3 regions of the Streptomyces sp. NPDC111656 genome follow, and region 1 is predicted to be linked to each of the others. Evidence: riboswitches for the same ligand, from Rfam matches in the RefSeq annotation. Region 1 holds a riboswitch; each other region holds the start of a gene.
What was found. Region 1 has a riboswitch for cobalamin ahead of ACZ7M3_RS31905 (ABC transporter substrate-binding protein). Riboswitches for the same ligand answer to the same signal wherever they lie in the genome.

Region 1 (9,728 bases):
GTCGGCCGCACCCTGTACTCCTTCCCCGCCGCCCGGCTGCCGGAGTTCGTCCTCGGAGTCGCCGTCGCCCGCCTCGTGCTCCTCGGCCGCTGGCGCGGCCCCGGCCTGGAGGCGTCGGTGGCCCTGACGATCATCGGCTACTTCCTGGTCTCCCAGGTCGGCGGATCGTACGCCTGCGTCGCCTGCACCTTGGTCGGTTTCACCTGTCTGATCCCCGCGGCCGCCCTCGCCGACGTACGCGGCCTGCCCAGCTTGTGGCGACATCCGGTCCTCGTCCGACTGGGTGAACTCTCCTTCGCCTTCTACATGGTCCACCTGCTCGTGCTGCGCGTGGGGCAGCACCTGTTCAAACCGTCGCCGATCGGCGCGCTCAGCGCCTTCGCGGTGTCCCTGGCACTCGCCTGGCTCCTGTACGAGTACGTGGAGGTACCCGCCCGGCGATGGCTTCTGCGGCCCTTCCTGAGATCCCTGCGACGCGCCCCGGTGTCACGTTGATCAGGCGGGGCTGTCCCACAGCACATGCAGGGTGGGCGGCTTGCGGAAGACCAGCCCCTGCGGGGTGGCCGGACGGGCCGGGTCGAGGCGCAGGGCGGGGAGGCGTTCGAGCAGGCGCTGAAGGGCGATACGGGTCTCCAGCCGGGCGAGGTGCGCGGCGAGGCAGTAGTGCGGGCCGTGCGCGAAGGCCAGCTGGAGACGCGCGTTCTCGCGGCGGACGTCGAACCGATCGGGATCGGGGAAGACGGCCGGGTCGCGGTTGGCGCCGGCCAGGGAGACGGTGACCAGTTCACCCCGGCGGATCGTTGCCGGGCCGAGGACGGTGTCACGGGTGGCGTACCGGTCCACGACCGCCGCTCCGGGTTCGAGGCGCAGCGACTCCTCGATCGCGCCGTCCAGCAGGCCGTCGTCGTCGCGGACGAGGGCGAGTTGGCCGGGGTGTCTCAGCAGGTGCAGCAGCGCGTTGGTGATCATCGCCTCGGTGGTCTCTATCCCGCCGAACATCAGCACCGCGGCGTTGGAGGCCACTTCGGGCAGCTCCAGCCGCTCGGCGGCGGAGCCGAGGAGCGACGTCGCGCCCGGGTCGGCGACGGTGGCCTCGACGGCGGCCCGCAGCCGCGCGTACGCCTCCGCGCCCGCGGGTGCCGCCTCGTGTCCTGCGGTGATGTCCGAGACCGACCGCACGATGGAGTCGTACCAGGAGAGCACCGTGTCCGCGCTGGTGCCGACCAGCCCGAGCGCCTCGGTCACGACGGCGACGGCGAGCGGGCCGGCGAAGGCGCGTCGCAGTTCGACGGCGCCCGCCGGTTCCAGCGCGGTGATGACCCGGTCGGTCTCCCGCTCGATGAACGAGGCGAAGCCGTCGCGTACTTCCCTGGGGCGGAAAGGAGCCGTGAAGGGCTCCCGGTGGCGGGCGTGCTCGTCACCGTCCAGCGACAGCATGCTCGGGCCGACGACCTGTGCGGTGGAGAACCGGGGGTCGTCGACGGTGAAGGTCGCGGGGTCCCGCATCACGTTCAGTGCGAGATCACGGCGGGTCACCAGCCAGCCGTCCAGCTCGGGCAGCCAGGAGACGGGCTCGTGGGCACGGAGTCGCGCCAGTCGCGGATGCGGATCCGCGGCGAGTTCGGCGAGCGTGGTCGCGGCACCGAGCGGGAAGGAGCCGACGGCGCTCATCGCAAGCCTTGGCCGGGCACGGGGAATTGGATCACAACCAAGGCTAACAATCGCGCTGAGGCCGCGGCTGACGGGGGCGTGATAATTTGCCGAGGCCAGTCAAGGGAATCCGGTGCGAATCCGGAGCTGACGCGCAGCGGTAAGGGTGACGGGCGGGGCAACACGAAGCCACTGGACGGCGGTCATATGTGACCGGAGTCCGGGAAGGCGCCTCGTCCGGGCGATCCCGAGTCCGAAGACCTGCTGGCGGACCGTACGAACGGGCCCCGCGCCTGGGCCCTCGACGCCAGAGGATGTCCCGTGCCAGTTGCGCGCCCAGCCCGCCGCTGTGCCCTGCTCCTTTCCGGAGCGCTGTTGCTGACCGCTTGTGGTGGCGGCTCGTCCGCCGACGGGGGCAAGTCCCGGAAATCCACCGGTGCGGTGGCGCTCGACAACTGCGGCCGGAAGGTCACGATCGCCTCCGCGCCGAAGCGGGCCGTGTCCCTGAACCAGGGCACCACCGAGATCATGCTGTCCCTCGGCCTCGCCGACCGCATGGTGGGCACCGCCACCTGGACCGACCCGGTCATGAAGGGCCTGGAGAAGGCCAACGGGAAGGTGCCGCGGCTCGCGGACGACGCCCCGTCCTTCGAGAAGGTCCTCGACGCCGAACCCGACTTCGTCGCCGCCTCCTTCGCCTCCACCCTGGCCAAGGGCGGTGTGGCTCCGCGCGAGAAGTTCGAGGAACTGGGCGTGCCCACGTATCTCTCGCCCTCGGACTGCGAGGGCAAGGACAACAGCGGTGACGGCGACGGAGTGCGCACCGAGCCGCTGACCATGGAGGCGGTCTACGGCGAAGTACGCGACCTGGCCGAGGTCTTCGGCGTCGCGGAGCGCGGCGCCACACTCGTCGCGGACCTGAAGTCACGGGTGGCGAAGGCCACTGACGGGGTCGACGCGTCCGACACCACGGTCCTCTACTGGTTCGCCAACCAGGAAGCCCCGTACATGGCGGGCTGCTGCGGCGCCCCCGGCATCATCACCAACGCCCTCGGCGCGAAGGACGTCTTCGCCGACACGCAGCAGGAATGGCCCCAGATCAACTGGGAGACCGTCGCCGACCGCGATCCCGACGTCCTGGTGATCGGTGACCTCACCCGCAGGTCGCAGACCGCCGAGACCGCCGCGAAGAAGATCGAGTTCCTGGAGACCAATCCGGCCACCAAGAACATGGACGCGGTGAGGAACAAGCGGTACGTGCTGCTCAGCGGGCAGGCGATGAATCCGACCGTCCGCACGGTCGAAAGTCTCGAGAAGGTGGCCGCGGCGCTGCGCGAGTACGGGCTCGCCGGGTGACCACCGCCGCCATGACCTCCGCCGTGGTGCGTGCGGCGGCCGGGCTCGCCGTGCTCGTCGCGTCCGTGGCGGTGGCCATCACCATCGGCCCCGCGGACATAGGTGTCGGGAAGGTCTGGTCCGCGGTGGCCTCCCACCTCGGTGGCCGGACCTCGGAGCTGACCCCCATCCGCGACGGCATCGTGTGGAACCTGCGGCTGCCGCGCACCCTGCTCGCCGCGGTCTGCGGCGCCGGGCTCGCGGTGTGCGGGGCGGTCATGCAGTCCCTGCTGCGCAACCCGCTCGCCGACCCCTTCGTCCTCGGCGTCTCGTCCGGGGCCTCGACGGGGGCCGTCGTGGTCGTCGTGCTGGGCGCCGGCGGTGGAGCGCTGTCCGTCTCCGGGGGCGCCTTCGTGGGCGCGCTGTGTTCCTTCGCCCTGGTGCTGCTGCTCAGCCACACCCTCGGCGGTACGACCGATCGGGTGGTGCTCGCCGGGGTCGCCGCCATGCAGCTGTTCTCCGCGCTCACCTCCTTCGTCGTGATGACGACGGCCGACGCCGAGACCACCCGCGGAGTCCTGTTCTGGCTGCTGGGCTCGCTCAGCGCGCATCGACTCGTCATCTCGCCAGCGGCGACCATCCCGGCCGGAGGAGTTCATGGACGTCGGTACCACCGTCTATCAGGGCGACACGGCGCTCGGCGTCGTCGAGGAGTTCGTGCATCTGCGGCTGGTGTCGTCGCGCGAGCGTTCGCCCGAGCGGGACGAAGAGGTCGCCTCCGAGGTGCGGGAGCGGATCGCGGACGAGGTGCGCCGGCCGGGGTTCCTGGCGGTGACGGCCCGCATCGGCAGTCGGCTGTGCGGTTTCGGCACCGCCGTACGCTCCGCGGATCCCGCCCCGGAACATCCGGCACTGGGGGCGCGGCGGTCGCAGGAGTGGCTCGCCGGTGCCGTACGGATCACCGATCTCGTGGTGGCGCCCGCGGCGCGCGGCCGTGGCGTCGGCACCGGGATCCTCGACGTACTGCTGCTGCCCGCCACGGACGACCGGGCCTGGGCGGTGACCGACCATCAGGACACCGCGGCGCTGAACTTCTTCCGCTGCCGGGGCTGGCGCCAGACCGTGTACCCGCAGCCGGGGACGCACCCCGCGCAGATCGTCCTCCTCGCTCCGCGGCACCCTGCGCTGTCCGAGACCCATGTGCTGCCGTAGTACGAACACGGCCTGTTGATCAAGACCACCCCTGGGAGGTCAAGGTCACAGCCGCGTCCTCTGCTGCTCACCTGCGTATCTGGCCTAGCATCCGAGCATGACGGTCCTGCCTGACGACGGGCTCTCGCTGGCCGCCGAGTTCCCTGACGCGACCCATGAGCAGTGGCAACGCCTGGTTGAAGGCGTCCTGCGCAAGTCCGGCAAGGAAGTCTCGGGCGCGGCAGCGGAAGACGCCCTGTCCACGACGCTGGAGGACGGGCTGCGCGCCCGTCCCCTGTACACCGCGGACGACTCCGCGCCCGATCCCGGCCTGCCCGGTTTCGCTCCTTTCGTACGGGGCGGACGCCCCGAGGGCAACACCCTCGGCGGCTGGGACGTACGGCAGCAGCACACGGCCGCCGACGGCGCGGCGGTCCTCGCGGACCTGGAGAACGGCGTCACCTCGCTCTGGCTGGTCGCCGGTGCGGGCGGCATCGCGGTGTCCTCGCTCGGCCGGGTCCTCGACGGCGTCTATCTCGACCTGGCGCCCGTCGTCCTCGACGCGGGACGTGAAGTCGAGCCCGCCGCACGCGAGTTGCTACGGCTCTACCAGGAGCGCGGGGTCGCCAAGGAGGCGGCGCGCGGCAACCTGGGAGCCGACCCGCTGGGCCACGAGGCCCGTACGGGAGACGGCGGGTTCGACTTCGCGCCCGTCGCCGCCCTCGCGGGGCTGTGCGCCGAGGAGTACCCGGGGCTGCGGGCGCTGACCGTGGACGCGCTGCCGTACCACGAGGCCGGCGGCTCGGCGGCGCAGGAGCTGGGCAGTTCGCTTGCGACCGGCGTCGCCTATCTGCGGGAGCTGACCGAGGCGGGCCTGACCGTGCAACAGGCCGCCGCGCAGTTGGAGTTCCGGTACGCGGCCACCGCCGACCAGTTCTTGACCATCGCCAAGTTGCGGGCGGCGCGCCGGCTCTGGGCGCGGGTGAGCGAGGTCTGCGGGGCCCCGGGCGGGCAGGTGCAGCACGCGGTGACCTCGCCGGTGATGATGTCCCGCCGCGATCCGTGGGTGAACATGCTGCGCACGACGGTCGCGACGCTGGCCGCCGGGGTGGGCGGCGCCGACGCCGTCACCGTGCTGCCCTTCGACCACGCCCTGGGTCTGCCGGACGCGTTCGCCCGGCGAATCGCCCGCAACACCTCGACGATCCTGGTCGAGGAGTCGCATCTGTCCCGGGTGATCGACCCGGCGGGCGGCTCCTGGTACGTGGAGCGGCTCACCGACGAACTCGCCCACGCGGGCTGGGAGTTCTTCCAGTGGATCGAGCGGGAGGGTGGCCAGGCGGCGGCCCTGCGCTCCGGGCGGCTCGGCCAGGACCTCGCAGGCACCTGGGAGGCGCGCAGCGCGAAGCTCGCCAAGCGGCGCGAGCCCGTCACCGGGGTCAGCGAGTTCCCGAACCTCGCCGAACGCCTCGTAGAACGCGCTCCCGCCCCCGTACCGCCGTCCGGCGGGCTGCCGCGGGTGCGGCGCGACGAGGCGTTCGAGGCGCTGCGGGCCCGCTCCGACGCCCACCTGGCGGCGACCGGTTCCCGGCCGCGGATCTTCCTGGCCGCCCTCGGCCCTGCCGCCGCGCACACCGCCCGCCTCACCTTCGCCTCGAACCTGTTCCAGGCGGGTGGCATCGAGCCCGTCACCGAGGGCGCCTTCGAGGACAGCGGTGCCACCGAGGTCTGCCTGTGCTCCAGCGACACGCTGTACGAGGAGCGGGCCGCGGAGGTCGCCGGGGAGCTGAAGGCGACGGGCGCGGGGCACGTGTTCCTCGCGGGCCGTCCTGGGCAGTACCCGGATGTCGATGCCTATGTCTTCGCGGGGTGCGACGCCGTCGCCGTGCTCTCCGCCACCCTCGACCGTATGGGAGTGTCCTGATGGCAGCGAGGGGAATCCCCGACTTCTCCGGGATCGAGCTGGGGGTCCCGAAGGCCGACGGCGGCAGCGACGAGTGGCGAAGCGCCGTCAAGAAGGCCACGGGCGGGGCCGATCTCCTGTGGGAGACCCCGGAGGGCATCGCGGTCGAGCCGCTGTACACCGGGCAGGACCTGGAGAGCCTGGACTTCCTGGGCACCTACCCGGGCATCGCCCCGTATCTGCGCGGACCGTACCCGACGATGTACGTCAACCAGCCCTGGACGATCCGTCAGTACGCGGGCTTCTCCACGGCCGAGGAGTCAAACGCCTTCTACCGGCGCAACCTCGCGGCCGGTCAGAAGGGCCTGTCCGTCGCCTTCGACCTGCCCACCCACCGCGGCTACGACAGCGACCACCCGCGCGTGACCGGTGACGTCGGCATGGCGGGCGTGGCGATCGACTCGATCTACGACATGCGTCAGCTCTTCGACGGCATCCCGCTGGACAAGATGACCGTGTCGATGACCATGAACGGTGCGGTACTGCCCGTACTCGCGCTCTACATCGTGGCCGCCGAGGAACAGGGCGTACCGCCCGAGAAGTTGGCCGGGACCATCCAGAACGACATCCTCAAGGAGTTCATGGTCCGCAACACCTACATCTATCCGCCGAAGCCGTCGATGCGGATCATCTCCGACATCTTCGCCTTCACCTCGCAGCGGATGCCGCGCTACAACTCCATCTCCATCTCCGGCTACCACATCCAGGAGGCGGGCGCGACGGCCGACCTGGAGCTGGCGTACACGCTGGCCGACGGGGTGGAGTACATCCGGGCGGGGCGGGAGGCGGGGATGGACGTGGACGCGTTCGCGCCCCGGCTCTCCTTCTTCTGGGCGATCGGCATGAACTTCTTCATGGAGATCGCCAAGATGCGGGCGGCGCGGCTGCTCTGGGCCAAGCTGGTCAAGCAGTTCGACCCGCAGAACGCCAAGTCCCTTTCCCTGCGCACCCATTCGCAGACCTCCGGCTGGTCGCTGACCGCGCAGGACGTGTTCAACAACGTCACGCGTACATGTGTGGAGGCGATGGCGGCGACGCAGGGGCACACCCAGTCGCTGCACACCAACGCCCTCGACGAGGCGCTCGCCCTGCCCACCGACTTCTCGGCGCGCATCGCCCGCAACACCCAGCTGCTGATCCAGCAGGAGTCGGGCACGACGCGGGCGATCGACCCGTGGGGCGGCAGCGCGTATGTCGAGAAGCTGACGTACGACCTCGCGCGCCGGGCCTGGCAGCACATCGAGGAGGTCGAGGCGGCGGGCGGCATGGCGCAGGCCATCGACGCCGGTATCCCGAAACTCCGGGTGGAGGAGGCCGCGGCCCGCACCCAGGCCCGGATCGACTCCGGACGCCAGCCGGTCATCGGCGTGAACAAGTACCGGGTGGAGACCGACGAGCAGATCGACGTCCTCAAGGTCGACAACTCCTCCGTACGCACCCAGCAGATCGAGAAGCTGCGGCGGCTGCGCGCGGAGCGCGACGAACAGGCGTGCCAGGACGCCCTGCACGCCCTGACCCGGGCCGCCGAAGGCACCGGCAATCTCCTGGAGCTGGCGGTGAACGCGGCCCGCGCGAAGGCCACGGTCGGCGAGATCTCCGACGCCCTGGAGAAGGTGTACGGGCGGCACGCGAGCCAGATCCGTACGATCTCCGGTGTGTACCGCACCGAAGCCGGCGAGTCGCCGTCCGTCGAACGCACCCGCACCCTGGTGTCCTCCTTCGAGGAGGCCGAGGGCCGTCGGCCCCGCATCCTGGTCGCCAAGATGGGCCAGGACGGGCACGACCGCGGCCAGAAGGTGATCGCCACCGCCTTCGCCGACCTCGGCTTCGACGTCGACGTCGGCCCGCTGTTCCAGACCCCGGGCGAGGTGGCGCGCCAGGCCGTCGAGGCGGACGTGCACATCGTCGGGGTGTCCTCGCTGGCCGCCGGGCACCTCACGCTCGTACCGGCGCTCAGGGAGTCGCTCGCCGAGGAGGGCCGGGAGGACATCATGGTCGTGGTCGGCGGGGTGATCCCGCCGCAGGACGTGCCCACGCTCCTGGAGATGGGCGCGGCGGCCGTGTTCCCGCCCGGGACGGTGATCCCGGACGCGGCGTACGACCTGGTGCGGCGGCTGTCCGCCGACCTCGGCCACGACCTCTGACCCCCATGGCGATCGAACTCGACACCTATGTGAAGGGCGTACTCGACGGAAAGCGGGCGCTGGTGGCGCGTGCCATCACGCTCGTGGAGTCGACGAGACCCCAACACCGCGTCCTGGCACAGGAGTTGCTGACCGAGCTGCTTCCGTACAGCGGGAAGGCGCGGCGGATCGGCATCAGCGGCGTACCCGGTGTGGGCAAGTCGACGTTCATCGACGCGTTCGGCACGCTGCTCACCTCGCTCGGGTTCCGGGTCGCGGTGCTCGCCGTCGATCCGTCGTCGAGTCGGACCGGCGGTTCGATCCTGGGTGACAAGACCCGGATGGAGCGCCTGGCCGTCGACCCGGCGGCCTTCGTACGGCCCTCCCCCACCGCGGGCACGCTCGGCGGGGTCGCGAAGGCGACCCGGGAGTCGATCGTGGTGATGGAGGCCGCGGGCTACGACGTGGTCCTGGTGGAGACGGTCGGCGTCGGCCAGTCCGAGACCGCGGTCGCGAACATGGTCGACTCCTTCCTGCTCCTGACCCTGGCCCGCACCGGGGACCAGTTGCAGGGCATCAAGAAGGGCGTCCTGGAACTGGCGGACGTCATCGCCGTCAACAAGGCGGACGGACCGCACGAGCGGGACGCCCGCGCGGCGGCACGGGAGCTGGCCGGCGCGCTGCGGCTGATGCATCCCGCCGACGCGGCCTGGACCCCGCCGGTCCTGAGTTGCAGTGCCCGTGAGTCGACCGGTCTGGACACGGTCTGGGAGCGCCTCGAACAGCACCGCACGCTCCTCAGCTCCACCGGCCGTCTCGCCGCCAAGCGCCGCGACCAGCAGGTGGACTGGACGTGGACGATGGTCCGCGACGAGCTTCTCGGCCGCCTGCACGCCGACGCGGCCGTACGCGCCCTCGCCCCCGGCCTCGAACAACAGGTGCGGGACGGGGAGTTGACGGCCACGCTGGCCGCCGAGCGCATCCTGGGGGTGTTCGGCGGCGAGCGCGGCTGAACCGCGTACAGGGCGCACCGGATGATGCAGTGAGCCCTGTACGCGCCCCTGTGTGCCGGGGGAAAATGCGCCATGTCGACGGTCACATGGCTGAGGTGGTGCGTACTCGGCCGCTCATTTCCCAGAAAGCAGGTCGGCTGCCGTGCTCTTGCGTCTGCCCACGTCCGTTTCGGAAGCACAGGAGTGCATGGCCGAGGGGGCGGTGCCCATAGGCGGGGCGACCCTGATATGGGCCACCTGGCAGCGGGACGGCTTCCCCGAGCAGGCCATGTCGCTGCGCGACCTGCCGGACGCCAACACGATCGGCCGCGAGACGCTGGGCGGGGCCGTGATACTGAACCGGATCGACGACCGCGTGCCCGAAGCACTGCGCCGGGCGGCCGCCACCGTGGGGACCGGAGCCGTGCGCCGCACGGCCACCGTCGGCGGCAACATCGTCGGGAGCACCCTGCG
Region 2 (9,728 bases), on a different contig from region 1:
GGTCGCGCCCTCCCAGGCCGCGCCGAAGATCATGGCGGACTTGCCCTGCCCGTAGACGATGTAACGGTCGGACTCGTCCTTGGTCTTGTCGCCGTGCATGTACTTGTCGACGATCGTCTTGAACTCGTTCAGCCCCTTCAGGGACTCGGGCGACGACAGGCTCGCCTTCCACTGACCGCCCTCGTCCTTGGCGATGGAGCCGCCGGCGTCGTAGACGAAGGACATCGCGGCGTACCAGTCACGCGTCGGCTGGTACCACGCGTTGAACTTGCTCCCCTCCTTCTTCTGGATCTTGTCCAGGTCGGAGATGAGCTCCGTGTACGTCTTCGGCGGCGTCTTGACACCGACCGAAGCCGCCACGTCCTTGCGCCAGTTGCCGACGCGGCCACCGGCGTAGTACGGCACGCCGTAGGTCTTGCCGTCGTAGGTGACGGAGGCCTTCAGGCCGTCCAGCCACGCGGCCGAGTTGTCGAGCTTCGACGCGTCGACGGGGGCGAAGGCGCCCTTGACCATGTAGCCGAGCATCTCGGTGTTGCCCATCTCGACCACGTCGGGCGCCTTGTCGGTGGCGAGGACCGCGTCGAGCTTGGTGTTCTTGTCCGGCCAGCCGTAGTACTCGTGGTTGATCTTGACGCCCGGGTGCGCCTTCTGCACCGCCGCGTCGGCGGCCTTCACCAGCTCGGGCCAGTTGTTCTGCGCGTCCACCGTGAGCCAGACGGTCAGTGCTTTGGCGTCCGCGCCCTTGTCCGACCCCCCGGACTTGTTGTCGCTGCTCCCGCACGCCGCGATGGAGACCATCATGCCCGCGATACCGATCGCGGCTGCCAGCTTCCGCTTCACGCCACCCTCCTCAGGGATGCCATAAACCCCCCTGCCCACCGCGGTGACACATGCCGAAGCGCTGCCGAGTACTGCCCGTGGGACTGGGACTGGACCAATGGTGTAGACCAGTACGGGGAGCTTGGCCTAGACCTAGAGGGGTGTCAAGGGTGTGTAAGCCCGACCGGTCGTCCGTTATGGGACCTACATATGCAAGGACCTTTAAGTAGGTAAGTGGCATAAACGGCGGGGCGGTTCAGCGGCCTCACGCGCCTCTCGGTCGACCCGAGTCCACACTATGGACTAGACCAACGGGTACGCCGACGGTATATAGAGGGGATCACGGAGCGTGCGGGGGGACACTCGCACACGAAGCCGTGCCACGATGTGAGCCGTGGCCGACGGGATGTCGGTCGCTTCGGCACCCGGAGCCGGGAAGGCAGAGCATGAGCACCGACGTCAGCAGTGCGGAGAACGAGGGTGGGGCCCCCATCCGTACCGCGCGCGTGCCCAAGTACTACCGCCTCAAGAAGCACCTGCTCGACATGACGGAGACACTGCCGCCCGGCACGCCCGTCCCGCCCGAGCGCACCCTCGCCGCCGAGTTCGACACCTCGCGCACGACCGTGCGCCAGGCCCTCCAGGAACTGGTCGTCGAGGGCCGCCTCGAACGCATCCAGGGCAAGGGAACGTTCGTCGCGAAGCCCAAGGTCTCCCAGGCGCTCCAGCTCACCTCGTACACCGAGGACATGCGCGCCCAGGGCCTTGAACCCACCTCGCAGCTCCTGGACATCGGCTACATCACCGCCGACGACACCCTCGCCGAGCTGCTCGACATCTCGGCCGGCGGCCGGGTGCTGCGCATCGAGCGGCTGCGCCTCGCGAGCGGCGAGCCGATGGCCATCGAGACGACCCACCTCTCCGCGAAGCGCTTCCCCGCCCTGCGCCGCAGCCTGGTGAAGTACACGTCCCTCTATACCGCGCTCGCCGAGGTGTACGACGTCCATCTCGCCGAGGCCGAGGAGACCATCGAGACCTCGCTGGCCACCCCGCGCGAGGCCGGCCTGCTGGGCACCGACGTCGGACTGCCCATGCTGATGCTCTCCCGGCACTCGCTGGACCGGCAGGGCGAGCCGGTGGAGTGGGTGCGGTCGGTGTACCGGGGCGACCGGTACAAGTTCGTGGCACGGCTCAAGCGCCCGCAGGAGTAGCGCACCTGCCACGTTGCCCGGACCGAGATACGGACGAGGGGTTCCGCACGGCTGACACCGTCGCCTAGATTGCCTGCGCATTGCACAGGTGAACAGCGAGGGGACGGAGTCGCCGTATGTCAGACGTGTCAGAGGTGCCAGACGCGCCGAAGGTCGAACCGCCGGTGGTGACACCGATCCGGGTGGTCATCGCCCTGTGCCTGATAGCCCCGTTCGTGGCGATGCTGTGGGTCGGCTCCTACGCCAAGACCGACCCGGCGTTCATCGGCATCCCGTTCTTCTACTGGTACCAGATGCTGTGGGTGCTCGTGTCCACGGCGCTCACCGTGACCGCGTACCAGTTGTGGCAGCGTGACCAGCGCGCCCGCGCGTCCCAGGGCGGGGGTGCGGCGAAGTGAAGGACGGCGTGAACGGCGTCGCGCTCGGCGTCTTCATCTTCTTCTTCCTGGCCGTCACGGTCATGGGCTTCCTGGCCGCGCGCTGGCGCAGAGCGGCCGACGAGCAGAGCCTCGACGAATGGGGCCTGGGTGGACGGTCGTTCGGCACCTGGGTCACCTGGTTCCTGCTCGGCGGCGACCTCTACACGGCGTACACCTTCGTCGCCGTACCGGCGGCGATCTACGCGGCGGGCGCGGCCGGCTTCTTCGCCGTTCCGTACACGATCCTCGTCTACCCGCTGATCTTCACGTTCCTCCCCCGCCTGTGGTCGGTCTCCCACAAGCACGGGTACGTGACGACCGCGGACTTCGTGCGCGGGCGCTTCGGTTCGAAGGGCCTGTCCCTCGCCGTGGCCGTGACCGGCATCCTCGCGACCATGCCGTACATCGCGCTCCAGCTGGTCGGCATCCAGGCCGTCCTGGACGTGATGGGCGTGGGCGGCGGCGAGAACACGAACTGGTTCGTGAAGGACCTTCCGCTCCTCATCGCGTTCGGCGTGCTGGCCGCGTACACCTACTCCTCGGGGCTGCGGGCGCCCGCCCTGATCGCGTTCGTGAAGGACACCCTGATCTACATCGTGATCGCGGTGGCCATCATCTACATCCCGATCAAGCTGGGCGGGTTCGACGAGATCTTCAAGGCGGCGAGCGACAAGTACACGGCGGCGGGGGCGGGCGGGCTCGTGCCCGCCCAAGCGGGCCAGTGGACGTACGCCACGCTCGCGCTCGGATCGGCGCTCGCGCTGTTCATGTACCCGCACTCGATCACGGCGACGCTCTCCAGCCGCAGCCGTGAGGTGATCCGCCGCAACACCACGATCCTTCCGCTCTACTCCCTGATGCTGGGGCTGCTCGCCCTGCTCGGGTTCATGGCGATCGCGGCCGGGGTCAAGGTCACCAACGGCCAGCTCGCCATACCCCAGCTCTTCGAGAACATGTTCCCGGACTGGTTCGCGGGGGTGGCCTTCGCGGCGATCGGCATCGGAGCGCTCGTGCCGGCGGCCATCATGTCCATCGCGGCCGCGAACCTCTTCACCCGCAACATCTACAAGGACTTCATCAAGCCGGACGCGACCCCGCAGCAGGAGACCAGGGTCTCCAAGCTGGTGTCGCTCCTTGTGAAGGTGGGCGCGCTGGTCTTCGTCCTGACGATGGACAAGACGGTCGCGATCAACTTCCAGCTCCTGGGCGGCATCTGGATCCTCCAGACCTTCCCGGCACTGGTCGGTGGCCTGTTCACCCGCTGGTTCCACCGCTGGGCGCTGCTCGGGGGCTGGGCGGTGGGCATGCTGTACGGCACGCTCGCCGCGTACGGGGTCGCCTCTCCCACCCAGAAGCACTTCGGTGGCAGTTCGAAGGAGATCCCGGGCATCGGGGAGATCGGCTACATCGGTCTGACGGCCTTCGTCCTGAACGTCGTGGTCAGCGTCGTCCTCACCTTCGCCCTCCGCGCCTTCAACGCGCCGGACGGCGTCGACGAGACGTCTCCGGAGGACTACACGGCGGACGCGGGCGACCCGGGCGTCGAGGCGGAGCTTCCCCCGGCCACGGCCGGTTCCACCCACTGAGCCCGGGGGCTCCGCCCCCAGGTCCCCGGGTGCGTGTGTTGACTGCGGGTGGGTGGGGGCTGGTCGCGCAGTTCCCCGCGCCCCTAAAAGCCTCCAGCCCGTCCGGCGTGTGAGAACGAGGCCGATGGGGCGATGGGGCACCGGGGCGCAGCCCCGTGCCCCAGGGGCGCGGGGCTGTGTATATATGCGGCTCCGCCGCGGGGCGCGCCAAGCCCCCACCCACCCGCAGCCGAAGAAGCGCGCACCGTGTTGCACACACGCCGGCATGGACATCCGCATCAGACAGGCCCACCCCCACGAATACGCCCGCATCGGCGAGATCACCGCACAGGCCTACCTCGGCGACGGCCTGCTCGACTTCGGGGAGAGCGACGAGTACCTCGGCGAACTGCGGGACGTGGCGAAACGAGCCACCGCCGCGGAGGTCCTCGTCGCCGTGGACCACGACCACGTCCTCGGCGCCGTGACCTTCGTACCGCGCGGCGGCCCCATGGCCGACCTGGCCCGCCCCGGCGAAGCCGAGATCCGCATGCTCGCCGTCGCACGCGAGTCCCGCGGCCGAGGCGTCGGCGAGACCCTCGTCCGCGCCTGCGTCGACCACGCACGCGCCACCGCCGGCTGCGTACGCGTCGTGCTCTCCACCCAGCGCACCATGCACGCCGCCCACCGCATCTACGAACGCTTCGGCTTCACCCGCACCCCCGACCGTGACTGGAACCCGCTCCCGGACCTCGACGACATCACTCTCCTCACCTATGAGTTGACACTCTGACACCGGCACGACACAACATCTGGTGGTGTCACCGCAGCCCGACACAAGATGTATGCTCATGCTCGCTGTCGCCGCAGGGGAATCCGGTGCAAATCCGGAACTGTCCCGCAACGGTGTACTTGTACGTGTTCGCACATCCGCGCCCATGTACTCGCGTCAGTCCGAGGACCTGCCGACAGCGCGCCCGGCCATCCGGCCCGGGTGCATGACGTCCGGGCCTCGCGGAATGGGTCGGTGGACGCGACGCCGTGTGCGCTCGTGAGCTGCCCTGCCCTCCGCCAGGCCCCGTGCCGAGCGAGGGAGAGCCCCAAGTGACCATCGCGCCAGCCGACCCGGCTTCAGCTACCGCTTTCGCACAGCAGGAGCGGAAGCAGGTCCTGGTGGAGACGGACGGTCCCGGTACCACGCTGCTGCGTACCCTGACCGACCTCACCGCCGACCTCCCCGACGCCGACCCCGGCCGGGTCGCCGCCGCCGCGCTGCGCGGCCGGTCCGCGCACGCGGACGACACGGAGCTGCGCGAACTGGCCACCGAGGCGGCCGCGGGCCTCATCTCCGAGGACCCCGTCTACTCCCGGCTGGCGGCCAGGCTGCTGACGATCAGCATCGCGGCGGAGGCCGCCTCGCAGGGCGTCACGTCCTTCTCCGGGTCGATCGCCACGGGTCACCGCGAGGGCCTGATCGCCGACCGCACGGCGGAGTTCGTCCGGCTGCACACGGCCCGGCTGGACGCGCTGATCGACATCGACGGCGACGACCGCTTCGGCTACTTCGGCCTGCGCACCCTGCACAGCCGCTATCTGCTCCGGCACCCGATCACCCGCAAGGTCGTCGAGACGCCCCAGCACTTCATGCTGCGCGTGGCGTCGGGCCTGGCCGAGGACACTGCGCTCGATTCAGAAGCGGGGAACCGGGCCCTGGACGAGGTCGCGGCGCTCTACGGGCTCATGAGCCGTCTCGACTACCTCCCCTCCTCTCCCACGCTGTTCAACTCCGGTACGCGGCACCCGCAGATGTCGTCCTGCTACCTCCTCGACTCCCCGCTGGACGAGCTGGACTCCATCTACGACCGCTACCACCAGGTGGCCCGCCTCTCGAAGCACGCGGGTGGCATCGGACTTTCGTACTCCCGGATCCGTTCGCGCGGTTCGCTCATCCGCGGTACGAACGGGCACTCCAACGGAATCGTCCCGTTCCTGAAGACCCTCGACGCCTCGGTCGCCGCGGTGAACCAGGGCGGCCGGCGCAAGGGCGCGGCCGCGGTCTACCTGGAGACCTGGCACTCCGACATCGAGGAGTTCCTGGAGCTGCGCGACAACACCGGTGAGGACGCCCGCCGTACACACAACCTGAACCTCGCGCACTGGATCCCGGACGAGTTCATGCGCCGGGTCGACACCGACGGGCAGTGGTCCCTCTTCTCGCCCTCCGACGTGCCCGAGCTGGTCGACCTGTGGGGCGACGAGTTCGACGCGGCGTACCGCAGGGCGGAGGCGGCCGGCCTCGCCAAGAAGACCATCCCGGCCCGTGACCTCTACGGCCGCATGATGCGTACCCTCGCGCAGACCGGCAACGGCTGGATGACCTTCAAGGACGCCGCCAACCGCACCGCCAACCAGACGGCGGAGCCGGGCCACACCGTCCACTCCTCGAACCTCTGCACCGAGATCCTGGAGGTCACGGACGACGGGGAGACGGCGGTCTGCAACCTCGGCTCGGTCAACCTGGGCGCCTTCGTGGTCGACGGGGACATCGACTGGGAGCGGCTGGACGAGACCGTCCGTACCGCCGTCACCTTCCTCGACCGTGTCGTCGACATCAACTTCTACCCGACCGAGCAGGCCGGCCGGTCGAACGCGAAGTGGCGGCCCGTCGGCCTCGGCGCGATGGGGCTGCAGGACGTCTTCTTCAAGCTGCGCGTCCCCTTCGACTCCCCGCAGGCCAAGGCCCTCTCCACCCGGATCGCCGAGCGGATCATGCTCGCCGCGTACGAGGCCTCGGTCGACCTCGCGGAGCGCAGCGGCCCGCTCCCGGCCTGGGAGAAGACCCGTACGGCCCGTGGCGTCCTGCACCCCGACCACTACGGCGTGGAGCTGACCTGGCCGGAGCGCTGGGCGGCCCTGCGGGAACGTATCGCCGCGGTCGGCATGCGCAACTCCCTCCTCCTCGCCATCGCGCCCACCGCCACCATCGCGTCCATCGCGGGTGTCTACGAGTGCATCGAGCCGCAGGTGTCCAACCTGTTCAAGCGCGAGACGCTCTCCGGTGAGTTCCTCCAGGTCAACTCCTATCTGGTGGACGAGCTGAAGAAGCTCGGCGTGTGGGACGCGCAGACCCGCGAGGCGCTGCGCGAGTCCAACGGCTCGGTACAGGGCTTCACTTGGGTGCCGCAGGACGTCCGCGACCTGTACCGCACGGCCTGGGAGATCCCGCAGCGCGGCCTGATCGACATGGCCGCCGCCCGCACCCCGTTCCTGGACCAGGCCCAGTCCCTGAACCTCTTCCTGGAGACGCCGACCATCGGCAAGCTCTCCTCGATGTACGCGTACGCCTGGAAGTCGGGCCTGAAGACGACGTACTACCTGCGCTCCCGCCCGGCGACCCGTATCGCGCGCGCCGCCCAGGCGCAGGCCCGGCCCGAGAAGACCATCCCCCTACAGGCGATCCCCGACGAGGACGCCGTCGCCTGCTCCCTTGAGAACCCCGAGTCCTGCGAGGCCTGCCAGTAATGAGCTCTACCGAGAAGAACCTGCTCGACCCGGGCTTCGAACTCACGCTCCGCCCCATGCGCTACCCCGACTTCTACGAGCGCTACCGGGACGCCATCAAGAACACCTGGACCGTGGAGGAGGTCGACCTCCACTCGGACGTGGCCGACCTCGCGAAGCTCTCGCAGGGCGAGCAGCACATGATCGGCCGGCTGGTCGCGTTCTTCGCGACGGGTGACTCGATCGTGTCGAACAACCTCGTGCTGACCCTCTACAAGCACATCAACTCCCCCGAGGCGCGCCTGTATCTCTCCAGGCAGCTGTTCGAGGAAGCGGTGCACGTCCAGTTCTATCTGACCCTGCTGGACACCTACCTTCCCGACCCGGAGGACCGCGCCGCCGCCTTCGACGCCGTCGAGAGCATCCCCTCGATCCGCGAGAAGGCCGAGTTCTGCTTCAAGTGGATGGACTCGGTGGAGAAGCTGGACCGTCTGGAGACCAAGGCGGACCGGCGTCGCTTCCTGCTCAACCTCATCTGCTTCGCCGCGTGCATCGAGGGCCTCTTCTTCTACGGCGCCTTCGCGTACGTCTACTGGTTCCGCAGCCGGGGTCTGCTGCACGGTCTCGCCACCGGCACCAACTGGGTGTTCCGCGACGAGACGATGCACATGTCCTTCGCCTTCGAGGTGGTGGACACCGTGCGCAAGGAGGAGCCGGAGCTCTTCGACGACCAGCTCCAGCGGCAGGTCACCGACATGCTGAGGGAGGCCGTCGAGGCCGAGCTACAGTTCGCGCGCGACCTGTGCGGTGAGGGTCTGCCGGGCATGAACACCGACTCGATGCGCCAGTATCTGGAGTGCGTGGCCGACCAGCGTCTCCAGCGTCTCGGCTTCGCCCCGGTGTACGGCTCCGAGAACCCCTTCTCCTTCATGGAGCTCCAGGGCGTCCAGGAGCTGACCAACTTCTTCGAGCGCCGCCCCTCGGCGTACCAGGTGGCGGTGGAGGGCTCGGTCGGCTTCGACGAGGACTTCTGACGGGCGAGGACTTCTGACGGACGGGAACTTCCGGCGGTACGAGGACTTCTGACGGTACGACACCGGTGATGCCGGGCCGCATGTCGCGGCCCGGCATCACCGCGTCTCGTCCATGGGCCGTCCATGCACCGTCCATGGACCCCCTATGGGGCGGCAAAGTTCTTCGGGCGTGGCTATCCGGGCGTCATCGGCCCCGGCTAGGTTCTGGCCGTCCTGGCATGTCACGTACAGCGGCACGACAGGACGACTGGATTGGCATGCCCATGGCACATCCGCTCTTCTCTCACGCTACGCGCGTCACGGGCCTGCCACGCAACGCCGAGAACCCCCACTTCCGGCTGTGGAGCCGTGCGGGGCCCTACCCCGGCCCGCACGGCACCCGCCTCAAACCGATGGAGGCAGCACTCATGCGTGAGACACCCCCCAGCAGGCCCGCCCGGCGACTGCGAAGACTTCTGACCGCCGCCGCGCCCGCCCTCGCCCTCACGGTCGCCGGACTCATGGCGGCCCCGGCCGCGAACGCGCAGCCGGCGCCGACCACCGCCAAGCCCTCCCGGGCCGCCCAGAACGCGAAGGCCCTGACCGCCCCGGCCGCGCAGGCCGTGCACTCCACGGGCAAGGCGGGCCAGAAGGTGCCGACCACGCACCTGTGCGGTGCCCCGACGGCCGGTCACGCGGCCTGTTTCGCGCAGCGCCGCACCGACATCAAGCAGAAGCTGGCCGCCGCGATCTCGCCGAACGCCGCCGCCGCGGTGTCCGGTCTGAGCCCGGCCAACCTGCACAGCGCCTACAACCTGCCCTCCACCGGCGGCTCCGGCCTGACCGTCGCCGTGGTCGACGCGTACAACGACCCCAACGCGGAGTCGGACCTCGCGACCTACCGTTCGCAGTTCGGCCTGTCGGCCTGCACCAAGGCCAACGGCTGCTTCAAGCAGGTCAGCCAGACCGGCTCGACCAGCTCCCTGCCGACCAACGACACCGGCTGGGCGGGTGAGGAAGCGCTCGACATCGACATGGTCAGCGCGGTCTGCCCGAACTGCAACATCGTCCTCGTCGAGGCCAACTCGGCCACCGACTCCGACCTCGGCACCGCCGAGAACGAGGCCGTGACGCTGGGCGCGAAGTTCGTCTCCAACAGCTGGGGCGGCTCCGAGTCCTCCTCGCAGACCAGCGAGGACA
Region 3 (9,728 bases), on a different contig from region 1:
AGCCTGGGTAAATGGAACACATCACGCTCCTCCTCGGAATCGTGATCGTCACCGCTCTCGTGTTCGATTTCACGAACGGTTTCCACGACACTGCCAACGCGATGGCGACCACCATCTCGACCGGCGCTCTGAAGCCCAAGACGGCGGTGGCCATGTCCGCCGTGCTGAACCTCGTCGGCGCGTTCCTCTCCGTCGAGGTCGCCAAGACGATCTCCGGCGGGATCATCAACGAAGAGGGCATACGCGTCCAAGTGATCTTCGCGGCGCTCGTCGGCGCCATCCTCTGGAATCTGCTGACCTGGCTTCTGGGTCTGCCCTCCAGTTCCTCCCACGCACTGTTCGGCGGTCTGATCGGCGCCGCGGTCATGTCGGCCGGCTGGTCGTCGGTGAACGGCTCGACCGTCGTCACCAAGGTGCTCATCCCCGCGGTCGCCGCGCCCATCGTGGCCGGACTCGCCGCGATGCTGGCCACCCGGCTGACCTACCGGATCGGCAACCGCGCCGACGAGAAGGCGACCGCCAAGGGCTACCGCGCCGGCCAGATCGCCTCCGCCGGCCTGGTCTCCCTGGCGCACGGCACGAACGACGCCCAGAAGACGATGGGCATCATCACCCTCGCCCTGGTCACCGGCGGCGTCATCGCCCCGGGCTCGAACCCCCCGCTGTGGGTCATCGTCTCGGCCGGTACGGCCATCGCGCTCGGCACCTACCTGGGCGGCTGGCGCATCATCCGCACCATGGGCAAGGGCCTCACGGACCTCGCGCCGCCGCAGGGCTTCGCCGCCCAGACCAGCGCCGCGACGGCCATCCTGGCCTCCTCGCACATCGGCTTCTCCCTCTCCACCACCCAGGTCTGCTCCGGCGCCGTGATGGGCTCGGGCCTCGGCCGCAAGGGCGGCGTGGTCCGCTGGTCGACCGCGACCCGGATGTTCGTCGCCTGGGGCCTGACCCTGCCGGCCGCCGGTCTGGCCGGTGCCTCCGCCGAGTTCCTCACCAAGCAGGGCACTTGGGGCATCGTCCTCACCGGCGCGCTGCTCGTCGCCGGGGCCGGCACCATCTGGAAGCTCTCCCGCCGCCAGCCGGTCACCGTCGACAACGTCAACGACGTCCACGACGCCGACGCCGAGCCCGCGGGCGTCGTCACCACCGCGATCGCCGCCGTCACCCCGCCGCCCGCGGGCCCCGTCACCGGCGACCTGTCCGGCGACCTGAAGACCACCATCCCGTCCCCGGACGCGGAGCCCACCCGCCCGGCCACGGTGTAAGGACAGAACAGCATGCACATCGACTGGGCAGCCCTCGGCTCCGTCTTCGGAGTCAGCCTCGTGACCACCGTCGGCCTCGTCGGCCTCTTCACCCTCGGCATCGTCGGCCTCTCCAAGCGCGAGTCCGCGTCCGCCCAGGGCGGCTCCGCGACCCTCGCGGTCACCGGCGCGTACGTCTGCTTCGCGGCGTGCGCCGCGGCGGTGGCGTACGGCATCTTCCTGATCGTCGGCAAGTAACCCAAAACGGGCAGCACTTCGCGTGGGGTGCGGGACGGATCACCGTCCCGCACCCCACCTGTATGTGGGCCTTCGCACACTCTCCCCGCGCAGGTCAACGGCAAGTTGACGGGTCTTCCAACCCGTGGTGGACTGCCGGAGCCAAGTACGGCGACAGAAGAGGAAGCCGGTGTGAATCCGGCGCGGTCCCGCCACTGTGACCGGGGAAGGAACTCCCCGGGAGCCAGGAACTCTCCCCGCCGGTCTCGTCGAACCAGGGCGCGGACACCCTGAGTGAGGACATAACGCCATGCGCGGCTGCCCAAGTGCCCTGCGAGCGACGGTTCCACCCGACCTGACGGTCGGCTGACCCCGTGCGTGCCGATCGCGTCTTCGCGTACGGCGCCGCCGCCGGCCTCCTCGGTGACCTGCTGCTCGGCGATCCCCGCCGGGGGCATCCGGTCGCCGCGTTCGGGCGGAGCGCGGCAGCCGTGGAGCGGGTGCTGTGGCGGGACCACCGCGGGTGGGGCGCGCTGCACACCGCCGTGTGCGTGGGAGGTGCCGCCGGACTCGCCGCCGTCGCTTCCCGTGCCGTACGCCCCTCACGTGCCGCGTCCCTCGCGCTGACGGCCGCCGCCACCTGGGCCGTCGTCGGGGGCACCACGCTCGGGCGGGAGGCCCGGGCGATCGGTGACGCCCTCGCGGACGGGGAGATCGAGACGGCCCGGGAGCGGCTGCCGCATCTGTGCGGGCGGGATCCCCAGGCCCTCGGCGCCGACGGCATCGCGCGCGCCGTCGTCGAGTCCGTCGCCGAGAACACCTCCGACGCCGTGGTGGGCGCCCTGGTGTGGGGTGCCGTGGGCGGAGCCCCGGGGCTCGTGGGCTTTCGGGCCGTCAACACCCTTGACGCCATGGTCGGTCACAGGTCGCCCAGGTACCGGCGGTACGGATGGGCCTCGGCCCGGCTCGACGACGTCGCCGGATGGCCGGGGGCTCGTCTCACCGCCGTGCTCGCCGCCCTCGCGGGTGACAGTCCACGAGGGGCCCTGCGAGCCTGGCGCGCCGACGCCGTCAAGCATCCGAGCCCCAACGCCGGGCCCGTGGAAGCCTCGTTCGCGGGGGCGCTCGGGGTGCGCCTGGGCGGCACCCTCTCCTACGGCGGGCGCGTCGAGCACCGGCCCGAACTCAACGGCGCCGGACGCGCCGTGCACGTCGACGACATCGAGCGGGCCGTACGGCTGTCACGGCGTGTCGGCTGGCTCGCCCTCGGCGTGAGCGCCGGCGGACGGCTGCTCGTACAGAGGCTTCTCAGGAAGGGGCGTACGTCATGAGCGGCGGGCTGCTCGTCGCCGGGACCACCTCCGACGCGGGCAAGAGCGTCGTGACCGCCGGGATCTGCCGGTGGCTGGTGCGCCACGGCGTCAAGGTCGCGCCCTTCAAGGCGCAGAACATGTCCCTGAACTCGTTCGTGACGCGCGAGGGCGCCGAGATCGGGCGCGCGCAGGCCATGCAGGCGCAGGCCGCCCGGGTGGAGCCGACCGCGCTCATGAACCCCGTGCTGCTCAAGCCGGGCAGCGACCGGAGCAGTCAGGTCGTCCTCATGGGAAAGCCCGTGGGCGAGATGACCGCCCGTGGCTACCACGGCGGGCGGCAGGAAGCCCTCCTCACCACGGTGCTGGACTGTCTCGCCGAGTTGCGGGGCACGTATGACGCGGTGATCTGTGAGGGGGCCGGCAGTCCTGCCGAGATCAATCTGCGGCGGACCGACATCGTGAACATGGGGATCGCGCGCAATGCGCGGCTGCCCGTGCTCGTCGTCGGCGACATCGACCGCGGGGGTGTGTTCGCCTCGTTCTTCGGGACGGTCGCGCTGCTGTCGCGGGAGGACCAGGAGTTCGTCGCCGGGTTCCTCGTCAACAAGTTCAGGGGGGACGTCTCCCTGCTGGAGCCGGGGCTCGACATGCTCCACGGCCTCACCGGGCGGCGTACGTACGGCGTCCTGCCCTTCCGACACGGCCTCGGCATCGACGAGGAGGACGGGCTGCGGGTGTCGTTGCGGGGAGCGGTCCGGGAGTCCCGAGTGACCTCCCCCGTCGGCGAGGACGTGCTGCGCGTCGCCGTCTGCGCGATCCCGCTGATGTCCAACTTCACGGACGTGGACGCGCTGGCCGCCGAGCCGGGTGTCGTCGTGCGGTTCGTGGACCGGGCCGAGGAGCTGGCCGACGCCGACCTCGTCGTCGTCCCCGGGACCCGGGGGACGGTGAAGGCGCTGGAGTGGCTGCGTGAGCGCGGACTCGCGGACGCCCTCCTGCGCAGAGCCGCCGAGGGGCGGCCCGTGCTGGGCATCTGCGGCGGTTTCCAGGTCCTCGGCGAGCACATCGAGGACGAGGTCGAGTCGCGCGCCGGTCGGGTCGAGGGGCTCGGACTCCTGCCGGTCCGGGTGCGGTTCGCACGCGAGAAGACCCTGACCCGGCCCGTCGGGGAGGCGCTCGGCGAGCACGTCGAGGGCTACGAGATCCATCACGGCGTCGCCGATGTGACGGGCGGTGAGCCCTTCTTGGACGGCTGCCGGGTCGGCGCCGTCTGGGGCACGCACTGGCACGGCTCGCTGGAGTCGGACGGCTTCCGGCGCGCCTTCCTGCGCGAGGTGGCGGCCGCCGCGGGCCGTCGTTTCGTGCCGGCCGCCGACACGTCGTTCGCGGCGCTGCGCGAGGAACAGCTCGACCGGCTCGGCGATCTGATCGAGGAACACGCGGACACGGACGCGCTGTTGCGGCTCATCGAGTCGGGCGCGCCGCAAGGACTGCCTTTCATTCCACCGGGAGCGCCCGCATGAGCACAGTGTTGTTGTTGTCGACCGCCGACACCGATCTGCTGGCGGCGCGTGCCTCCGGCGCCCCGTACCGGATCGGCAACCCCACCCGGGTGGATGTCGAGGGCGAACTGCCGTCCCTCGTCGAGGGTGCGGACATCGCCGTCGTACGACTCCTGGGCGGCAAGCGTGCCTGGGAGGAGGGCCTGCGGAAGCTGAAGGCCTCGGGCATCCCCACCGTGCTGCTCGGCGGGGAGTCCGTACCCGACGCCGAACTGATGGCGGAGTCGTCGGTGCCCGCCGGTGTCGTCGCCGAGGCGCTGCGCTACCTGGTCGAGGGCGGCCCGGACAACCTCACCGAGCTGGCCCGGTTCCTGTCCGACACCGTGCTGCTGACGGGTGAGGGCTTCGAGGAGCCGCGGAAGATGCCGGAGTACGGCGTCCACGGCGAGCGCGCGTCTCTCGAGGGCCGCCCGACCGTCGGCGTGCTCTTCTACCGGGCCCACCAGCTGTCCGGCAACACCGCGTTCGTGGACACGCTGTGCGACGCGATCGAGGCGCGCGGCGCCAACGCGCTCGCCGTGTACTGCGGTTCGCTGCGCGGCGCGGACGCGGGCCTGTACGAGATCCTCGGCACGGCGGACACGCTGGTCGCCACCGTGCTCGCGGCGGGCGGCACACACGCCTCGGAGGCGTCCGCGGGCGGCGACGAGGAGGCCTGGGACATCGGCGCGCTCGCCGACCTGAACGTGCCCGTGCTGCAAGGGCTCTGCCTGACCTCGTCCAGGAGTGCCTGGGACGCGTCGGACGCCGCCCTCTCCCCCATGGACGCGGCGATGCAGGTCGCGATCCCCGAGTTCGACGGCCGTCTGATCACCGTCCCCTTCTCCTTCAAGGAGCAGGGGCCCGACGAGGTGCCGGTCTACGTCGCCGACCCCGAGCGGGCCGCCCGCGTCGCCGGAATCGCCGTACGGCACGCCCGGCTGAAGCACAAGCCGAACGCCGACAAGAAGCTCGCGCTCGTCTTCACCGCCTATCCGACCAAGCACTCCCGCGTCGGCAACGCGGTCGGCCTCGACACGCCCGCCTCGGCGGTACGGGTGCTCGACGCGCTGCGGGACGCCGGGTACGTCGTCGAGGGACACCCCGACAACGGCGACGAGTTGATCCACCGGCTCATCAACGCCGGTGGCCACGACGTCGAGTGGCTCACGGAGGAGCAGCTGGCCGCCGCGCCCGCACGGGTGCCGCTGGCCGACTACCGGGCCTGGTTCGACAAGCTGGACCCGGAACTCAAGCGAGGCATGCTGGACGCGTGGGGCGAGCCGCCCGGTTCCCTCTACGTCGACGGCGACGACATCGTGCTCGCGTCCCTGCAGTTCGGGAACGTCGTCGTGATGATCCAGCCGCCGCGCGGCTTCGGCGAGAACCCGATCGCGATCTACCACGACCCGGACATGCCGCCGTCGCACCACTACATGGCGGCCTACCGCTGGCTCGAGAACAGCTTCGGCGCGGACGCCGTCGTGCACATGGGCAAGCACGGCACGATGGAGTGGCTGCCGGGCAAGGGCCTCGGGCTCAGCGGCGGCTGCGCGCCGGACGCCGTCCTCGGTGAACTCCCGCTCATCTACCCCTTCATCGTCAACGACCCCGGCGAGGGCACCCAGGCCAAGCGGCGCGGCCACGCCACGGTCGTCGATCACCTCGTACCGCCGATGGCCCGCGCCGACACCTACGGCGACCTGGCCAAGCTGGAGCAGCTCCTCGACGAGTACGCGCTCGTGTCCGACCTGGACCCGACGAAGGCCCCGGCCGTCCGCGCGCAGATCTGGACGCTGGTCAAGGCGGCCGAACTCCACCACGACCTGCATGTGGAGGACCAGCCGGACGACGCGGCGTTCGACGAGTTCGTCATGCACATCGACGGCTATCTGTGCGAGATCAAGGACGTGCAGATCCGCGACGGTCTGCACATCCTCGGCGGCGGCCCGGAGGCCGAGCCGCGCGTCAACCTCGTGCTGGCCGTGCTGCGTGCCTCCCAGGTGTGGGGCGGCACCGCGAACGCGCTGCCGGGGCTGCGGGCCTGCCTCGCCGAGTACTTCGGCCTGGTCGAGAAGGAACTGCTCGCCGAGCCGGGCGCGCCGGTGAAGGTGCCGGTCGAGCTGACGGACCTCGTCGAGGGCCCGGCGCGGACCGGAGCCGATGCCATCGACCTGCTGGAGCAGCTGTGCCGCCGGATGGCGGAGGGCATGGAGGAGCGCGGCTGGGTGACGTCCGAGAGCACCGCTCTCGTACGGGAAGTGCTGGGCGTCGAACTCCCCGACGCCGTCGCGGTGCTGGAGTTCGCCTGCCGTGAGGTCGTGCCGCGCCTGGCCCGGACGACGGACGAGATCACCCACATCCTGCGCGCCCTGGACGGCGGTTACGTCCCCGCGGGCCCGTCGGGCTCACCGACCCGCGGGCTGGTGAACGTCCTGCCGACCGGCCGCAACTTCTACTCCGTCGACCCCAAGGCGATCCCGTCCAGGCTTAGTTGGGAGGTCGGGCAGTCGCTCGCCGACTCCCTGGTGCAGCGGTACCTGCAGGACACGGGCGAGTACCCGAAGTCCGTCGGTCTGACGGTCTGGGGCACGTCCGCGATGCGCACCCAGGGCGACGACATCGCCGAGATCCTCGCGCTGCTCGGCTGCCGCCCGGTCTGGGACGACGCCTCGCGCCGCGTGACCGGTTTCGACGTGGTGGGCCTGGAGGAGCTGGGCCGGCCGCGCATCGACGTCACGGTCCGCATCTCCGGCTTCTTCCGGGACGCGTTCCCGCACGTCGTGGGCCTGATCGACGACGCGGTGCGCGCGGTGGCCGAGCTGGACGAGCCCGCCGACCGCAACTACGTGCGCGCGCACGCCGACGAGGACACCGCCGAGCACGGCGACCGGCGCCGGGCCACCTCCCGCATCTTCGGCTCCAAGCCGGGCGCGTACGGCGCCGGTCTCCTCCCCCTGATCGACGCCCGCAACTGGCGCTCCGACGCCGACCTCGCCGAGGTGTACGCGGTGTGGGGCGGCTACGCGTACGGGCGCGGGCTCGACGGGCGGGCGGCGCGCGGGGACATGGAGATCGCGTTCCGGCGCATCGCCGTCGCCGCGAAGAACGTCGACACCCGTGAGCACGACCTCGTCGACGCCGACGACTACTTCCAGTACCACGGCGGCATGGTCGCGATGGTCCGCCACCTGACGGGCGCGAGCCCGGAGGCGTACGTCGGCGACTCGGCCGTACCCGACCAGGTGAAGACCCGCACGCTGGGCGAGGAGACCCACCGCGTCTTCCGCGCCCGGGTCGTCAACCCGCGCTGGATGGCCGCCATGCGACGGCACGGCTACAAGGGCGCCTTCGAAATGGCGGCGACCGTCGACTACCTCTTCGGCTACGACGCCACGGCCGGGGTCGTGGACGACTGGATGTACGAGAAGCTCAGCGCGGAGTACGTCTTCGACGCGGAGAACCGGGACTTCATGAAGAAGTCCAACCCGTGGGCGCTGCGCGGCATCACGGAACGGCTCCTCGAGGCCGCCGACCGGGGGCTGTGGGCCGAGCCGGACGCGGACACGCTGGAGCGGCTGCGTGCCACCTATCTGGAGCTCGAAGGCGACTTGGAGGGCGACGACCAGTGAGTACCCCGTTCCCGTTCACGGCCGTGGTCGGCCAGGACGACCTGCGGCTCGCGCTGCTGCTGAACGCCGTGTCGCCCGCCGTGGGCGGTGTGCTCGTCCGCGGTGAGAAGGGCACGGCCAAGTCCACGGCCGTTCGTGCCCTGTCGGCGCTCATGCCGGGGGTGGATGTCGTCGCCGGGTGCCGGTTCTCGTGCGATCCGGCCGGGCCCGACCCGGCCTGTCCCGACGGTCCGCACGAGCCGGGCGCCTTCGAGACCCGGCCGGCCCGCATGGTCGAGCTGCCCGTCGGCGCGTCCGAGGACCGGCTCGTGGGCGCGCTCGACATCGAGCGGGCGCTCGCGGAGGGCGTGAAGGCCTTCGAGCCGGGGCTGCTGGCCGACGCGCACCGCGGGATCCTGTACGTCGACGAGGTCAACCTCCTCCACGACCACCTGGTCGACCTGCTGCTGGACGCCGCCGCCATGGGCGCCTCGTACGTCGAGCGCGAGGGTGTCTCCGTACGGCACGCGGCACGCTTCCTGCTCGTGGGGACCATGAACCCCGAAGAGGGCGAGCTGCGGCCGCAGTTGCTCGACCGGTTCGGGCTGACCGTCGAGGTGGCCGCCTCCCGGGAGCCCGATCAGCGGGTCGAGGTCGTGCGTCGCAGGCTCGCCTACGACGACGACCCGACGGGCTTCGCGGCGCGCTGGGCCGACGAGGAGTCCGCCGTACGGGCCCGGATCGTGGCGGCGCGGCAGCTGCTGCCGTCCGTGCGGCTCGGGGACCCGGCGCTGCGGCAGATCGCGGCGACCTGCGCGGCCTTCGAGGTGGACGGCATGCGGGCCGACATCGTCATGGCACGGACCGCGACCGCGCTCGCCGCGTGGGCGGGACGGACCGAAGTGCTGGCGGAGGACGTACGTCAGGCCGCGCTGCTCGCGCTGCCGCACCGGCGGCGGCGCAACCCCTTCGACGCGCCGGGGCTCGACGAGGACAAGCTCGACGAGACGCTGGAGGAGTTCGGGGGATCGGACGAGGGTTCTTCCGAGGAGGGTCCCTCCGACGACGACCCGGACGGGGACCCGGATCCGGACGGGCCCGGTGGGGGTGGGCAGCCGCCTCAGGACGGGCCGGACGGCGACTCCCCCGCCGGTGACGTCCCGGCGCAGGGCGAGCCCTCGGACGACGGGCGGACGCCGGTCGCACAGGGCGCCGGTGAGCAGTCCCCCGTACGGGCCGCCGAACCCTTTCGCACGAAGGTGCTGAGCGTGCCGGGGCTCGGCGAGGGCGCGGCCGGGCGGCGTTCGCGGGCGCGGACCGAGCACGGGCGGACCACCGGGTCGCGGCGGCCCCGAGGCGCGCTCACCAAGCTGCACCTGGCGGCGACCGTGCAGGCGGCGGCGCCCCACCAGCGGGCGCGGGGGCGGTCGGGGCGCGGTCTCGTCGTACGGCGGGACGATCTGCGCCAGGCCACCCGGGAGGGGCGTGAGGGCAACCTCGTGCTGTTCGTGGTGGACGCCTCCGGGTCGATGGCGGCGCGGCAGCGGATGAGTGCCGTCAAGGGCGCGGTGCTGTCACTGCTGCTCGACGCGTACCAGCGGCGGGACAAGGTGGGGCTCGTGACCTTCCGGGGGTCCTCGGCCGACGTGGCGTTGCCGCCCACCTCGTCCGTGGACGCGGCCGCCGCCCGCCTCGAATCGCTGCCCACGGGCGGGCGGACGCCGCTGGCGGCCGGGCTGCTGCGCGCGCACGACGTGCTGCGGGTCGAGCGGCTGCGGGACG

Region 2: it holds a riboswitch for cobalamin, as region 1 does, so the genes downstream of both, ACZ7M3_RS06035 (ribonucleoside-diphosphate reductase subunit alpha) here and ACZ7M3_RS31905 (ABC transporter substrate-binding protein) in region 1, are expected to answer to the same signal.
Region 3: it holds a riboswitch for cobalamin, as region 1 does, so the genes downstream of both, ACZ7M3_RS16580 (cobalamin biosynthesis protein) here and ACZ7M3_RS31905 (ABC transporter substrate-binding protein) in region 1, are expected to answer to the same signal.

Annotation. Positions count from the first base shown of each region.
Region 1 covers NZ_JBVKCA010000012.1:250,597-260,324, reverse strand. The annotation lists gene ACZ7M3_RS31915 (acyltransferase family protein) at 1-495, shown strand, start outside; gene ACZ7M3_RS31910 (cytochrome P450) at 496-1,671, opposite strand; cobalamin riboswitch at 1,751-1,931, shown strand; gene ACZ7M3_RS31905 (ABC transporter substrate-binding protein) at 1,972-3,006, shown strand; partial or broken gene ACZ7M3_RS31900 (FecCD family ABC transporter permease) at 3,018-3,590, shown strand; gene ACZ7M3_RS31895 (GNAT family N-acetyltransferase) at 3,643-4,197, shown strand; gene ACZ7M3_RS31890 (methylmalonyl-CoA mutase family protein) at 4,295-6,100, shown strand; gene scpA (methylmalonyl-CoA mutase) at 6,100-8,283, shown strand; gene meaB (methylmalonyl Co-A mutase-associated GTPase MeaB) at 8,289-9,275, shown strand; gene ACZ7M3_RS31875 (FAD binding domain-containing protein) at 9,418-9,728, shown strand, end outside.
Region 2 covers NZ_JBVKCA010000002.1:103,537-113,264, forward strand. The annotation lists gene ACZ7M3_RS06010 (extracellular solute-binding protein) at 1-840, opposite strand, end outside; gene ACZ7M3_RS06015 (GntR family transcriptional regulator) at 1,266-2,030, shown strand; gene ACZ7M3_RS06020 (DUF3311 domain-containing protein) at 2,147-2,428, shown strand; gene mctP (monocarboxylate uptake permease MctP) at 2,425-4,035, shown strand; gene ACZ7M3_RS06030 (GNAT family N-acetyltransferase) at 4,301-4,807, shown strand; cobalamin riboswitch at 4,860-4,998, shown strand; gene ACZ7M3_RS06035 (ribonucleoside-diphosphate reductase subunit alpha) at 5,119-7,536, shown strand; gene ACZ7M3_RS06040 (ribonucleotide-diphosphate reductase subunit beta) at 7,536-8,549, shown strand; gene ACZ7M3_RS06045 (S53 family peptidase) at 8,957-9,728, shown strand, end outside.
Region 3 covers NZ_JBVKCA010000005.1:66,030-75,757, forward strand. The annotation lists gene ACZ7M3_RS16570 (inorganic phosphate transporter) at 12-1,265, shown strand; gene ACZ7M3_RS16575 (hypothetical protein) at 1,278-1,502, shown strand; cobalamin riboswitch at 1,614-1,754, shown strand; gene ACZ7M3_RS16580 (cobalamin biosynthesis protein) at 1,856-2,812, shown strand; gene ACZ7M3_RS16585 (cobyric acid synthase) at 2,809-4,317, shown strand; gene cobN (cobaltochelatase subunit CobN) at 4,314-7,967, shown strand; gene ACZ7M3_RS16595 (putative cobaltochelatase) at 7,964-9,728, shown strand, end outside.